DNA from 3 places in the Streptosporangium sp. NPDC087985 genome. Region 1 is predicted to be linked to each of the others. Evidence: riboswitches for the same ligand, from Rfam matches in the RefSeq annotation. Region 1 holds a riboswitch; each other region holds the start of a gene.
What was found. A riboswitch is a leader RNA that binds a small molecule or an ion and turns the genes downstream of it on or off. The one in region 1 is predicted to bind cyclic di-AMP.

Region 2: linked by a shared signal. The riboswitch ahead of ACIN94_RS18510 (hypothetical protein) and the one ahead of ACIN94_RS20955 (CHAP domain-containing protein) in region 1 are both predicted to bind cyclic di-AMP.
Region 3: linked by a shared signal. The riboswitch ahead of ACIN94_RS06405 (C40 family peptidase) and the one ahead of ACIN94_RS20955 (CHAP domain-containing protein) in region 1 are both predicted to bind cyclic di-AMP.

What each region holds. Positions count from the first base shown of each region.
Region 1 is NZ_JBIUTQ010000011.1:131,613-135,883, reverse strand. Features, by position in the region: gene ACIN94_RS20965 (DUF6716 putative glycosyltransferase) at 1-717, opposite strand, end outside; gene ACIN94_RS20960 (hypothetical protein) at 729-1,766, opposite strand; cyclic di-AMP (ydaO/yuaA leader) riboswitch at 2,302-2,438, shown strand; gene ACIN94_RS20955 (CHAP domain-containing protein) at 2,458-3,156, shown strand; gene ACIN94_RS20950 (ABC transporter substrate-binding protein) at 3,619-4,271, shown strand, end outside.
Region 2 is NZ_JBIUTQ010000009.1:20,198-24,468, reverse strand. Features, by position in the region: gene ACIN94_RS18525 (DUF4388 domain-containing protein) at 1-180, shown strand, start outside; gene ACIN94_RS18520 (roadblock/LC7 domain-containing protein) at 239-619, shown strand; gene ACIN94_RS18515 (hypothetical protein) at 633-1,004, shown strand; gene ACIN94_RS18510 (hypothetical protein) at 1,072-1,773, opposite strand; cyclic di-AMP (ydaO/yuaA leader) riboswitch at 1,993-2,142, opposite strand; gene ACIN94_RS18505 (DUF4253 domain-containing protein) at 2,610-3,404, opposite strand; gene ACIN94_RS18500 (SPW repeat protein) at 3,600-4,124, opposite strand.
Region 3 is NZ_JBIUTQ010000002.1:265,026-269,296, reverse strand. Features, by position in the region: gene ACIN94_RS06415 (M48 family metallopeptidase) at 1-354, opposite strand, end outside; gene ACIN94_RS06410 (hypothetical protein) at 401-1,186, opposite strand; gene ACIN94_RS06405 (C40 family peptidase) at 1,260-1,781, opposite strand; cyclic di-AMP (ydaO/yuaA leader) riboswitch at 1,888-2,045, opposite strand; gene ACIN94_RS06400 (hypothetical protein) at 2,710-3,282, opposite strand; gene ACIN94_RS06395 (NlpC/P60 family protein) at 3,554-4,271, opposite strand, start outside.

The DNA of each region.
Region 1 (4,271 bases):
GCCGGGACGCACCTGGCCGCCGTCGGCCAGCGACTGCCACAGCCGCTGGTAGTGGTGGCGCTCGTTGTGGGTCTGCCGCTCGGTGTCCAGCGCGCGGAGCTTGACCACCACGTCGAGATCCGGCCGCCGTCCGGCCAGTTCGGCCAGCGCGAGCAGGATCCGTTCGCGCTCTTCCCTGCGCCGGGGCACCTTGGCCTGGGTCGCGAACACCACCCGGTTGCGCGGGCCGGTGACGGGGACATCCTCACCGCTGTGCAGGAACGGCAGCCGGGTCAGGCCCACCGCCCCACCCCCGCCCAGCTCACGGCCGATCGCCGAGAACTCCGCGACCTCCCGCTCGCTGTGCAGGACGAGCAGGTCGCATCCGCTGCGGAACACCCACGCCTTCTCGGTCGCCGGGATGGAGATCCCCGGCAGCCCGGAGATGAACACCGGCCTCGGCACCAGGCCGGCGAGTACCTCGCTGACCAGCACGTCCACCACGGGTCCTGTGCAGGCGACCAGCACCACGTCGGGTCTGAGCCGCTCGGCCGCCCTGCGCAGCGCCCGGGCCGACAGCACGGGCGGATCGGCGACCGCACCCGCGACGGCCGCGTGGATCTGGGCCGGGGAGGGTGTGATGGGAGTACGGATCACCGTCAGCTCCGCCGTACAGCTCGAAGGAAGATCATCGAGCAGATGGGCGGCCCACTTCAGATAGGAATCCGAGTCGGCCACGGCCAGGACCTTCAACCTGTTACTCCAGTGTCGTGATGGGCGAACATCGACAGGTGGGAACGGAGCGAGGGCACCGCCCGGGCGGTCCACCACGCGTCGGGGACGTCCACTGCCTCCACGGCGACGCCCCGGGCCGTGAGCAGGACCCGCAGGGAGGTGACCGCGGTGGACGGCAGGCTCAGCACCCGCTGTCCGGCCGCCAGCCCTCGCAGGGTCATCTCGGCGGGGATCCCGCCGTCGTAGACGGTGATCCCGGGCTGTTCCCCGACCAGGGCGAGATCGTGGAGGTCCTCCCGGCGGTGCGGGAAGTAGGCCACCGGCTCGGACGAGCCGAGCTCGGCCAGCCAGCTGAGGTAGGGGTCGCGGTGGATCAGGCCGTTGCGGACCAGCGAGGTGCCGAGCACGACGGTCCGCTCCTCGGGGGCCGGCCTGCGCAGGGGCTGTGACCGCAGCCACGCGAAGTCGTGGATGATCAGCTCCGCACCCCTGTCCCGTACGGCCTGCGCCAGCTCGGCGGGGACGGGCAACGCGGTGAAGATCGACAGTCGGCCGGATCGGGAGGCGGCGCGCAGTCGGAGGGCTGCGGCCGTTCCGAGGGCGGTCCGCAGGGGACCGACGGCGGTGCGGGCCCGCAGCAGCGGCGTCCAGATCCGCCCGGCGAGCAGTTCCAGGAGCCTGATGGTGGCCAGGCCGTCGTCGACGATCACGATCCGGCCGGGAAGGGTGGTGAGCCAGCCCGCCTGGACCTTGCCGGAGAAGGCGTCGCCGACCGCCCAGGTCGTGCCCCGTTGGGGCCTGGGCATCTCGGACTCGGGCCCGCCCAGTTCCAGGCCCGGAGGCAGATCCAGCCGGGAGATCTCGCGACGGGTGACGGCCAGTGGGCGCAGCCCCGCCCGGGGCGCCATCCGGGCGTGGGCACCGAGCAGTCCGGCGTGGCAGGCCTCCACGGCGCAGAGCATCTGCAGTGGGGACTCCACCCAGGCAACGGCCGAACCCTGCTCCCGCGCGTGGCCTCGACCGTCCTCCACGCCGGGCGATGACCCGTTCACGACCGCCTCACCGTAACCGGGACGGCTTACACGCCTGGGAACTGCGGGTGAACACCCGGACACGCCGTTCTGCGCGCCCGGATCGGGGCGACCACGCGCGGGTTCAGGGTGACGCGGTCAACCGGCTGCCGCAGCCGACGCGGGTCCGGCCCACGGCGAAATCTCCTCGAATGCGATCGTTTCCGCAGGTAAAACGGCCCTCATCAAAAAGATCTACGTTTATGGTGAAACCCCGGGGTGTGAGGTATGCAACACAGCGGCCTTTCGCCGGTGTCGCCGCTCCGAAACGCCTATCCCACAGGCGTTCCCGGCTTCAACAGGCCATCCGGCACAGACTTGTCGATCTTGAGGGCGCCCCAGGCTTTCCCCCTCGATGCACACCTATTCCCAAGCCGTGGCAATTTGTACCACTTGTAACCGTTTGTCCTTTTCGCGTAGCTTCTATCTCACATCTGGTGACCGCCCAAGTTCTTCAGCTACACGTCACCATCACATTGCCCGTCCGCGCTCTATCGGAGCGGATCACTCCACCCGATGAGCACGGCCGCCGAATCCGCGGATCCCGCGGAACCGGGGAACCACTTTTTTGGGGTGAATCAGCGCTTAGTGCGCTGTAGGGCACTTCCCAGCCCGAACCCGTCAGCTAACCCGGTAGGCGGCATGAGAAGCGAAGCAAGGAGTCTCACCCCTCATGGCCACGAACCGCTTTAACCGCAAGACACGTAAGCTGACCAACATTCTTCTCGGCGCCTCCATCGTCGCCGGGGGTAGCCTCCTCGCAGTTCCTGCCGCCCTGGCGGACACTCACGGACCGAACACCGTCGCCGTGGCCTCCGTCAGAACCTCCCAGGCCGCCGGCAAGACCCCTCTGCAGCTCGAGGCCGAGCGTCTGCCCAGGGTCACGGCCACGCAGGTCCTGGACATCGCCGCCCAGCAGATCGGCATCTCGGAGAACGCCCAGGGCGGCGGGACCAAGTTCCAGTCCTGGTACATGTCCTCCCCGCGGGCCAAGGAGACCCTCGCCCGTGACGGCGGCACCCTTGCAGGCTACGCCAACGCCCCCTGGTGCGCGATGTTCGTCTCCTGGGTCGGCGAGCAGGCCGGCATCCAGCCCACCATGGGCTGGGACGCCTACACCGTCACCTACGCCCAGTGGTTCAAGGACAACGGGCACTGGGGCACCGTCGCCAAGCCCGGTGCCGTCGTCTTCTTCGACTGGCAGGGCAGCAAGAACATCAGCGGGATCGACCACGTCGGCCTCGTGAAGAAGGACAACGGCGACGGCACGATCAGCACGATCGAGGGCAACACCGGCAACGGCAAGGTCGAGGAGCGCGTCCGGCCCACGTCCCAGGTCGTCGGCTACGGCTACCCGGTCTACAGCGACTGATCGATCGGCACCGCACGCCACGGTCACCCGTCCCGCGACGGCTGATCCACCGGCACGGAGAAGGGGTCCGGCTCACCTGAGCCGGGCCCCTTTCTGCGTCCCGCCGTACATCACCCGGCATCTACCACCCGAGCCCCGCATCCGGGGCTCTCGGACGTCTACTTTCCTCAACGAAGGCACTTCCGCACAGAATGTCCCCGTGTGTCACTGTGTGATGGGAGCGCTCCCAAACACCTTTCTGAGAGGTTTGCGAGGTATGCGACCCTTCATTCCCCATTGACAGGCCAGTTGTAACGGTTGAGTTTCGGCATATTGACGTCCCGGCTGCCTATCGTCCACTCTTCGTGGGAGCGCTCCCAAAGCACATTGAGGAACCTGCCCCATCGCGCACCGCGTTTGTCGGGGACCGGCGCGCGATGTCACCTCCCATCGATTCGGGCGACCACCTGAGAGGGGTCCGTAATGTTGAACACCAAGCGGCATGGCAAGCTCGCCGCGGTTGCGGTGATGGCGGCCACCGCCCTGGCGATCACTTCCTGCAGCACGAATGATTCCACCAAGCCCGCGGCCGTCGGTGACTCCACCGCGCCCGCCGCCGCTGCCGAGCCGGTGACCATCACCGTGCACACCTTCGGCGGCGGTGAGAACTTCGGCTACAAGAAGGCCGTGGAGACGTGGAACGCCGCACATCCGGACATCCAGGTCAAGCACCAGAACCTGACCGACCGGTTCGAGGACGTCTACCTGCCCCAGCTGCTGCAGAAGCTGCAGGCCGGCAGCGGCACCGGTGACATCGTCGGCATCGACGAAGGCGCGATGGGTCTGATGAAGGCCCGCCCGCAGTTCTTCACCGACCTGGCGCAGTACGGGCTGGACAGCCGCAAGTCCGACTTCCCCGCGGCGAAGTGGGACAACGGCGTCAACAAGGACGGCAAGCTCTTCGCCCTCGGCACCGACATCGGCGGCATGGCCATGTGCTACCGCAAGGACCTGCTCCAGAAGGCCGGCCTGCCGAGCGAGCGCGACGAGGTCAGCAAGCTCTGGCCGGACTGGGACTCCTTCATGGCGGCCGGCAAGAAGTTCCAGGCCGCCAACACCGGCAAGGGAGACCCGAA
Region 2 (4,271 bases), on a different contig from region 1:
GCCGCCCTACCTGGCGTGCTACCCGGCGCGCTGCCCAAGCGAGAGAAGAACGGTATGGCAGATCTCAGGGAACTCTCGGGCACCACCGAGCTGTCCACGCCACTGCCCCTGGCGACGGCGGACCCCACCGACGTGAACCTGCTCATCCGGCTCAGAGACGCATTGGAGGCATTGACGTGAGCTTGGTCCTATGCCGATAAGGCTGCGGACGCTGAAGCTGCTCGGAAGGAGGATGCCGGTGGAACTCCGCGACGAAGTGCACCGAGAGATGGTGCTGCTGCGGGAGCGTGTGCCCGACGTGAACGGGAGCATCGCCTGCAGCGTGGATGGCCTGACGATAGCGAGTGACCTGGAAGGCGACGTCGAGCAGACCGGCGCGCTCTCATCGGCGATGCTGGCCCTCAGTCGCCGGATGACGAGCATGGCCGACAAGGGCACCTTCGAGGAGACGTTGATCTCCGGAACCAACGGTTACGCGGCCTTCTACGCCGCCGGCCCAAAGATCGTCCTCACAGTGCTCGCCCGCCCGGGCACCAACCTCGGGCTGCTGCGACTGGAGGGCCGCAAGACGGCGGCGAATCTGGCCGTCATCACGTCCCGCACATCTATACCCCAATGAATCGGAGACAGTAATGGGCAACATGGACATCTCGCTCAAGGAGATGATGGCGATCGACGGCGCCCTCGGCGCGGTGGTCGTGGACTACAACAGCGGCATGGCGCTGGGCGCCCTCGGCGGTTCCAAGGACCTCGACCTCCAGGTCGCCGCGGCCGGCAACACCGAGGTCGTCAAGGCCAAGATGCGGACGATGGAATCTCTGGGCCTCAAGGACGGCATCGAGGACATCCTCATCACGCTCAGCGGCCAGTACCACGTGATCCGCCCCGTCAGCGGCCGGAGCGGCAAGGGACTCTTCCTCTACGTGGCGTTCGACCGCTCCCGGGCCAACCTGGCGCTCGCACGGCACACCATGCGCGCCATCGAGGAGAGGCTCGAGGTCTGACCCTCCGGTACGGCTTGCGCCCCGGGAGGCGCAAGCCGTACCGGAGCCCGGCCGCGGGGAGTCCGTCCTACTTGTTGATCACCTGGGGCGGGGTGGCCGGGTTGTTGTCGATGCGCTTCCACGCGCCCGCGGAGAAGGGCACGGGGTAGTTCTTCTTACCCGGGCCGCTGCCCCACTTGGTGATCACGTAATCGACCTTGATGTGGCCCAGGCCGCCGGTGCCGTCCACGCCGAGCGTGTTGGGGTTGAACGTGCCGCCGGTCAGCTCGGCGAAGGTCTTGGCATCGAGGTCGATCATGACCCCGCTGCTGGAGGGCACGCCGGGACCGCGGTCACCGACGAAGAAGTTGGCCTTCTTGCCGTTGTAGATGACATAGCCCTCGGTCATCAGCGGCCAGCTCGGGCTGGCGATCATGCCCTTCTGCATCGGCTTGCCGCTCGCGGGCAGACCGGTGTCCCCGGCGCGGCCGGAGGAGTCGTCCCAGAAGTAGGAGGCCTTGGTCGAGCCGTTCAGCAGGACGACCTCGGAGCCGGACTCGGAGCCGGGGGTCGAGGCGCTGGTCTTGGCCGAGGCGGGGAGCGCCTGGACGGGGGGCGCCTGGACGGGGGGCGCCTGGACGGAGAGCGCCGGGGCGGGCAGCGCCGAGGAGCTGGCGACAGCCGAGCTGGGGATCAGCGAGACGACGCTCGCGGAGGTGATGGCACTCGCGCCGATAAGGGTGGCGGCGATGAAGAAACGGCTCTTAGGTATACCAAAGGAGAAACGCATTGGAGGAAGACTCTTTCGCGAGGCAACGGGAAGGCGCGTGTGCCACGCGGATGAGGCACAGGCGGATACGCGCTCTCACAGAGAGAGGGGGTGGCCGGCGAGACCGGGCACCGCGCGAGGCGCGTGGGAAGCCGCGTTCAGACGCGGCGGGAAAGTCCTAGAGGACCCGTACGAGCGAGGCGGGTACCAGCGGGAAGGGGGCACAGCGTCCCATAAGTGATTTCCTCTCCATCTCGTCTACCGGGTTAGCTGACGGGTTCGGGCGGTGGAGTTGCCCTACCGCCGCAGGTTCGCGGCGGATTCACCCCAGGAAGTGGGTCCCCGGTTCCCATGGCCCTGAGGGCTTCCGGGATTCGACGTCGACTGGCCGCTCCTTCCGCTGAAGGGCAGGTCGCCAACCGATCACAAACAGGACATTACAGCCCATTCGGGCACAAAGCAAAGCAAAACCCATGAAAACCCCAGAAGATCTACCCACGTCGGCCAAGAAAGCCTCATTGGTTACCCCTTGACCATCTCGCCGACATGGTGGACCGGCCGGAACCGCAGGGGAAGCGCCTCGGAAGATTCCGGTGATCATGCCTCTGAGCTGGGCATACTTCTCAAGTATTTCCAAAGGAGGGATGATTCGATGAATATTTACACGATCAATGTGGGGGTCGCGGCGACCGGTATGCCGCTCCTTCGGTCAACAGTTCTTTTTACCTCCATACGGGCCCGTCGATCAGCGAAATGGCCCATCAACCGGTCGGCGCATGCTCTCCGGAAGATCCGGAGGCGCCGGAAACCGCCCGCGCAAAGCCGCGGTCATGGACAGGCGAAACTCCTCTGGATGGTCAGTCCCACCAGAACGACCAGACGTTCCTGCCTCTGATCTGCTCCGCGTAGTCGGCCAGCGTCCCGGCGCTGTAGATGACGCTGTCGGGGCAGAACGTCCAGTGCTCGGCGGCGACGTGCAGGGCGTGTTCCGGCGTGACCGGGGGCGCCGCGACGCTCAGGTCCAGGGTGTTGAAGCCCATGCCGACCACCCGCGCGCCGAATCTCTCCTCCCAGCTGCGCACCACAGCCGCGAGCGGGACCATCCACTCGTTGTGATTCAGCGCGCCCTGCCATCCCATGACGGCCAGCGCGTCGGCCCCCCGCGCCGCCGCGACCAGCCCGAGCGGGGTCCTGCGCTCGGCCACCATCCCCGCGTACCAGTCGGCGACCACGCCGGGGTCGGCGGCCGGTCTACCCGAGGGCGCCGGTCCCGGGCACTGCGGGCCGAACGGATCCAGCAGCTCCACCTGGTCGGCGTGGGCCTTCTCGATCCAGTCCGCCCACACCTCGGCCATGAACGCGGCGGGGTGGTAGTTGTCGATCTCGGAAGCCGCATCCGGGGCGATCTGCCCCTCCGACCACGGCTGGACGGAGTCCTCAAGCAGCACCGGCCACAGGCCCGACCGCTCGTGCTCGCTCCGCAGCTCGGCCCAGAGCTCGCCGGAGACCGGCTCGTCACTCAGCCAGAACGCCGGACGGTGGTCTACGGCGAACCGCGCGTAGCCGGGATCGGGCCACACCACGTCTCCGGGCGGCAACTCGACCGAGAGCGTGCGCCCCTCACCGCCGTCGTGGAACAGCTGGCCCAGCACTGGCGGAAGTTGCCCACGCTCGCAATCGCTCATCCCTACCGATCCGATCCTGACCACGGACCAATTTTGGCCTGTCAACGTCCAGAGCGACAGTTAGCCTCAGGACCAGGCCAAAATCATCGGTATGCCCGGCGGATGGCAGGAGTGGGACAGCGGTGTGGCGGACACTCACCGCCACACCGCTGTCATATCGATCTAGGGCCTGCCTGGCATGTCAGGCCTGCCCGGGATGTCAGGCCTGCCTGAGATGTCAGGCCTGCCTGACATATCGCGAGTACCCGGCCTGTCGCGCCTGCTGGTCATCCCGGGCATTTTCCTGGCGCCCACCGCCACCGCTCCCAGCCCGAGCAGGAAGATGATGATGCCGGTGACGACGTTGTTCCAGATGGTCGCCGTCGTCGCCGAACCGGTGAGCCAGGGTGCCACGATGGTCCAGATACCGATGATCGGTGCGATCCAGCTCACCCCGTAGGTCCGGCCGTAGGCCGACGCGAACGCCATGGCCAGAGCGGCGAGCGCGACGCCGGTGACCAGGTTGCTCACGGAAAGCCTGGACAGCCCGTTGAAGCCGACCACCCATGGGGAGATCGCCAGGTAGAGCCCCGCGAGGAGAGTGAGGCCGTCGGTGCCCTGGGCTGTCGGGCTGGAACCCGCTTGCTCGTACCTCGCTCGCATCTCGATGAGATCGGGATGGTGTTCTAGGCCTGCGGGTCTGGTCATGACCCACGCCCCCTTCCGACTTCTGTACGGAACAGACCTAACTCCCATACCCGACATAAGCGGATAAAAAATACAAAGCAGGCCAAATATGACCATGTCAGGCTCAGCAGACAGTCCGGGCTGGAATCCCACCGGCCCGCTTGCCGG
Region 3 (4,271 bases), on a different contig from region 1:
CACCGCCACCGAGAGCACGAGGACCCCCAGCAGCGCCCTCAGCCACCACGGCCCCTTCAACCGGCCGAGGAGCCGCGCGCCCAGCGGGGTGCTCACCAGTGCTCCGGCCACCACCAGGGCCAGGCCGAGCGACAGATAGGCGGGCACGCTGACCGCGGCGTCGAAAGCCTCGGAACGGGCGATCTGGTCCGCGGTGAAGTCGCGGGCCGGATCCGGGACGACTGCCGGGGCCGCGGACAGAACCCGCCAGGGCGTGGTGAACGCCACCACCGCCAGCGTGGCCACACCCAGGGCGGCCAGCGCCCACCCGGCCCCCCGGAAACCCGGGGCCGCCTCCGTCGTGGTCCGCGTCATCGCCGTCCTCCCAGCGGATCGGAAGGTGTGCCCGTCATGGTAAGCGTCAATCCAGTTCCCTCCGGAGGTGATCACGCCACGCGGCGGTGAGCTCCGCCTGCGACAGGCCCAGCGTGCTGCCGACATCGCTACCGTAGAGCCTCACCAGCGCCTTCTCGCCGAAGCGCTCCGCGATGTAGCGGCAGGCGAGCCACGCCTCCTCGTAGGCCTGTGCCAGCCTCGGGGCGCCCGGGGCGAAGTCGGCGGGGCCGGGGAGCCGGGCGGGCAGGAGGCCCGCACGCACCTCCTGGGCCAGCTCGGCGGCGGCCTCGCGGATCCCGATCCCGGTGTCGCGGTACCCCACGTAGTCGGCGAACCCCTCCGACAGCCACATCGGCACCCGCCCGCCCCGGGTCGCGCCGGTGGCCACGTGCGTGAGCTCGTGAGCGATCACCACGTCCCTGCCGGTCTCGCTGAGCCTCGCGTAGCCCGACGGCAGGACGACCACCCGGTCGGCGGTGGCCAGCGCGGCCAGGCCACCGGTGCTCCCGGCGCCCGCGAGCGTCGCCGCCTCCGCGTCGGTGGCGGGGTAGAGGATCACCGCCCGGACCGGTCCCCAGATCCGCCCGACGGTACGGGCGGCCCGATCGGCCCTGGAGGCCAGGTCGCGGAGGCGTGCGGCCGGGACGCGGTGACCGACGACGACGGAGTGCTCGCCGCGGACCACGGTGGCGGCGCCGGGCCACAGACCGTCCGTCTCCTGCGGGAGTGGTCCCGCCCCGGCGGCCAGGCCGGCACTCATCAGCGCCAGCATCCCGGTGAGCACGGCGCGGCGCCCTCTCGGGACGGACATAGGAGGTGATGTTACTCGACCGGCATGGAAAGGCCCCGCCCACCCTCGGGGTGGACGGGGCCGCATGTCTCCGTCAGCCGGCGGGGCGGACCGCTCCGGCGAAGGAGGACCTGTAATACCCCTCCAGCTCCGCGATCCGGACCGTCTTGCCGCTGCTCGGCGAGTGCACCATCCTGCCCTTGCCGACGTACATGCCCACGTGGCCCTTGCCGTAGAAGAACATCAGGTCACCGGGGCGCAGGTTGCTCCACGAGACCTTCTTCCTGACGGCGCGGTACTGGCTGTACGTGATCCGGGGAAGGGACACGCCGGCCTTGCGCCACGCGTACTGGACGAGACCGGAGCAGTCGAACGCGCCGGGACCGGAGGCTCCCCACCGGTACGGATCGCCGATCTGCTTCCTGGCCACCGAGACCGCCTTGGCGGCCTTCACCTTCTGCAGCTCGGCTCTGCTCATCTTGGCCTTCGCCGTCTTGACACTGCTCCGTGCCGCGGTGCCGGTCTGGGCCGGGCTCCCTGTCTGGGAGGCGGTGCTCCTGACCTGAAGAGTGAGCCCGGTGTCCGCAGCCGCCTGTGCCGTTGTGGATCCCAGCACGACCGCTCCGGACGGAGCGGTCAGAGCGAGTACGGCACCGCCGAGGGAAAGACGGGCAAAACGTGAAAGACGGGGGTTACGCAGGGTGGTAGACAGGATTTCTCCTTGGGACTTCCGCTGATGCCTACCGGGTTAGCTGACGGATTCGGGCTGGGAAGTCGCCCTACGGCATGACATATGCCGATTCACCCCTGGCCATCCGTGACGACCTTCGGGTCCCCGGTTCCGTGCCTCCTGGCTGCACGGATTCGGCGGGCCGCCGCGGTGGGGGTCAACCCCCTCAGAGGGGCGGCGGCCAATTGGATTTCCAGCGCGATGCCTGCCTGGGGAGCAGGGATCCACCACGACAACATGGCGTGCCATCGCGACGCCAGAAGCTACTCCGATTCCCCATATTTCAGCAAAGCAGTGCCAGGAAAACGGAGATCAATAAGCCTCCCCCGCTCTCCTTAATCCCTGCGTGATAGGCGATTCTCCTATCCGGATATGACCCTCGTCACATTCTGGAGATCGCAATATAAAGATCACTAATTCTGTAACATTGGTCACAATAATTGTGATCCATGCCTGTCCGGCTCGCCAGATGGCCCTGCCGCCCGGACGTCGACGGTGTCCTTCCAGCCGGCGTCGGTGGCGGCGGGCGTTGGAGGCGTTGAGCAGCCGCAGCCGTTAGCGGGTGGCCGTCAACTCCAGCACCGGCCAGGGACGCCGTTGACCAGGATCACGTCGCCCTCGACGCCTTCCATGTAGGCGTCCTCGACACCCGCCGTGACCCGCAGGCTCGGATCCGCCTACGGATAGCGAAACGAGCCCTTCTCTTCGAAGGCCCGGTCGCAGATCATCAGCGGGCGCGCCAGCTCACTCTCAGCGCGGAATCAGTCCCGAGCGGCCAGGGCGGGAGGTTACCGGTGCCGTCAACGTGCGGCAGCTATGATCCAGGGCGGTCTCGAGAGGAGCCTGCAGGACCTTGCCGGGTCGCATCTTTCAGGGGTTTCAGCAGGTCACGTAGTGCGGTCCGCTCCTCCGGCGACAGGTCCGGCCCGCGGGAGACGATGCGCATGACAGTGTGGGCGGCATCGAGGCCGCGGTAGAACCGGGCGCCGAGCGCCGGGGCGACCTGCCGGCACTTACGCAGGTCTTCCTGTGGGATCTTCAAGATGTTCACGTCATAAACGATGGTGACCGCCTTGATGGTGAAAGCGGGATCTTCCTTGCGCTTGAGCAGGTGGTTAACCGCGTTCGCGTTGAAGATCATGCCTACGACCAGGTTCAAGTAGGCGTTTTGGCAAGGAACCGGCCAGCGTTTGGGAGGCACGTACGCTTTCTCGTCGATGTCCAAGAGCAGGTCCCCCATGGTGGTGACGCTCGTCGGCGCGCTGCTGGACGTGGGGACCGTGGCGGCTTCGACCGCACCGCCGGTGGGTGCGGAGGCGGGCGCCCCGCCGCACGCGGTCAGGAGCAGTCCCGCCACAATGATGATCAGCGGCTTAGCCGGTCGCATGCCGTCAGCATGATCACGTAGTTGGCAGTCGGGGACATGAATGCGCCATATGATCATGATTTGTTATGCACTGGGTTCTCGCGGACGACGTTCCGGTAGCCGGCGACGTCCGCCTGGCGGCCGTCGGCCGGACGGCCGGTTGGTTGACTTCTGTTCCTACACCTCGGTCTGGGCCGACGCCATCGACTGCGCCTGACCGCTCCGCGGGCTCACCGCGGCAGCCGTCCGGACACCGCGCGGGCCCGCGTGAGACGGGCGGACCCCCGCGAGGTCAGGGGCGGACGGCTCCGACCAGGCGGCGGCCGTAGGCCGACAGGGGGACGACCTTGACGATGTCTCCGGTCTGGGGGGCGTGGACGATCTTCCCGTTGCCCGCGTAGATGCTCACGTGGCCCAGGCCCTCGCTGAAGACGAGGTCCCCTGGCTGGAGGTTGCTCAGCGGCACCTTGCGGTTCGCGCCCCAGCTCCACTGTTCCCAGGTCGTGCGGGGGAGGCCGACGCCGCCGCTGCGCCAGGAGGCCTGGACGAGGCCGGAGCAGTCCCAGCCGCCGGGACCCGTGCCGCCGTACCGGTAGGGCTTGCCGACCTGGGCGAAGGCGAAGCTCAGGGCGGCCCTGGCGTTGCCCGAGGCCGGGCCGTTGTACGGAATTCCGAGGCTGTTGGGGTTTCCGGGCTGGAAGGCGCCGAGGTCGCTCAGCAGCTTGGTCTGCGCCTTCACCATCGCGTCGGCCTTGGTCTTCGCCGCTGCTAGCTCGTCGCGCGTCGCGTCGGCCTCGGCCAGGGCCGTCTTGGCCTTGTTGCGGTTGTCGCGCAGCGTCTTGTTCGCTTCGTCGAAGGCTTCCAGGGACAGGGCGCGGGAGGCGGACATCTGGTCGACCGTGGCCAGCCCGCTCAGCAGCGCCGCGGGGTCGGTCTGGTTGATCAGGCCCTCCCAGCCGCTCACCCTGCCCAGCTGGTAGCTGCTGACGGCCATCGTGATGAGCTCCTTA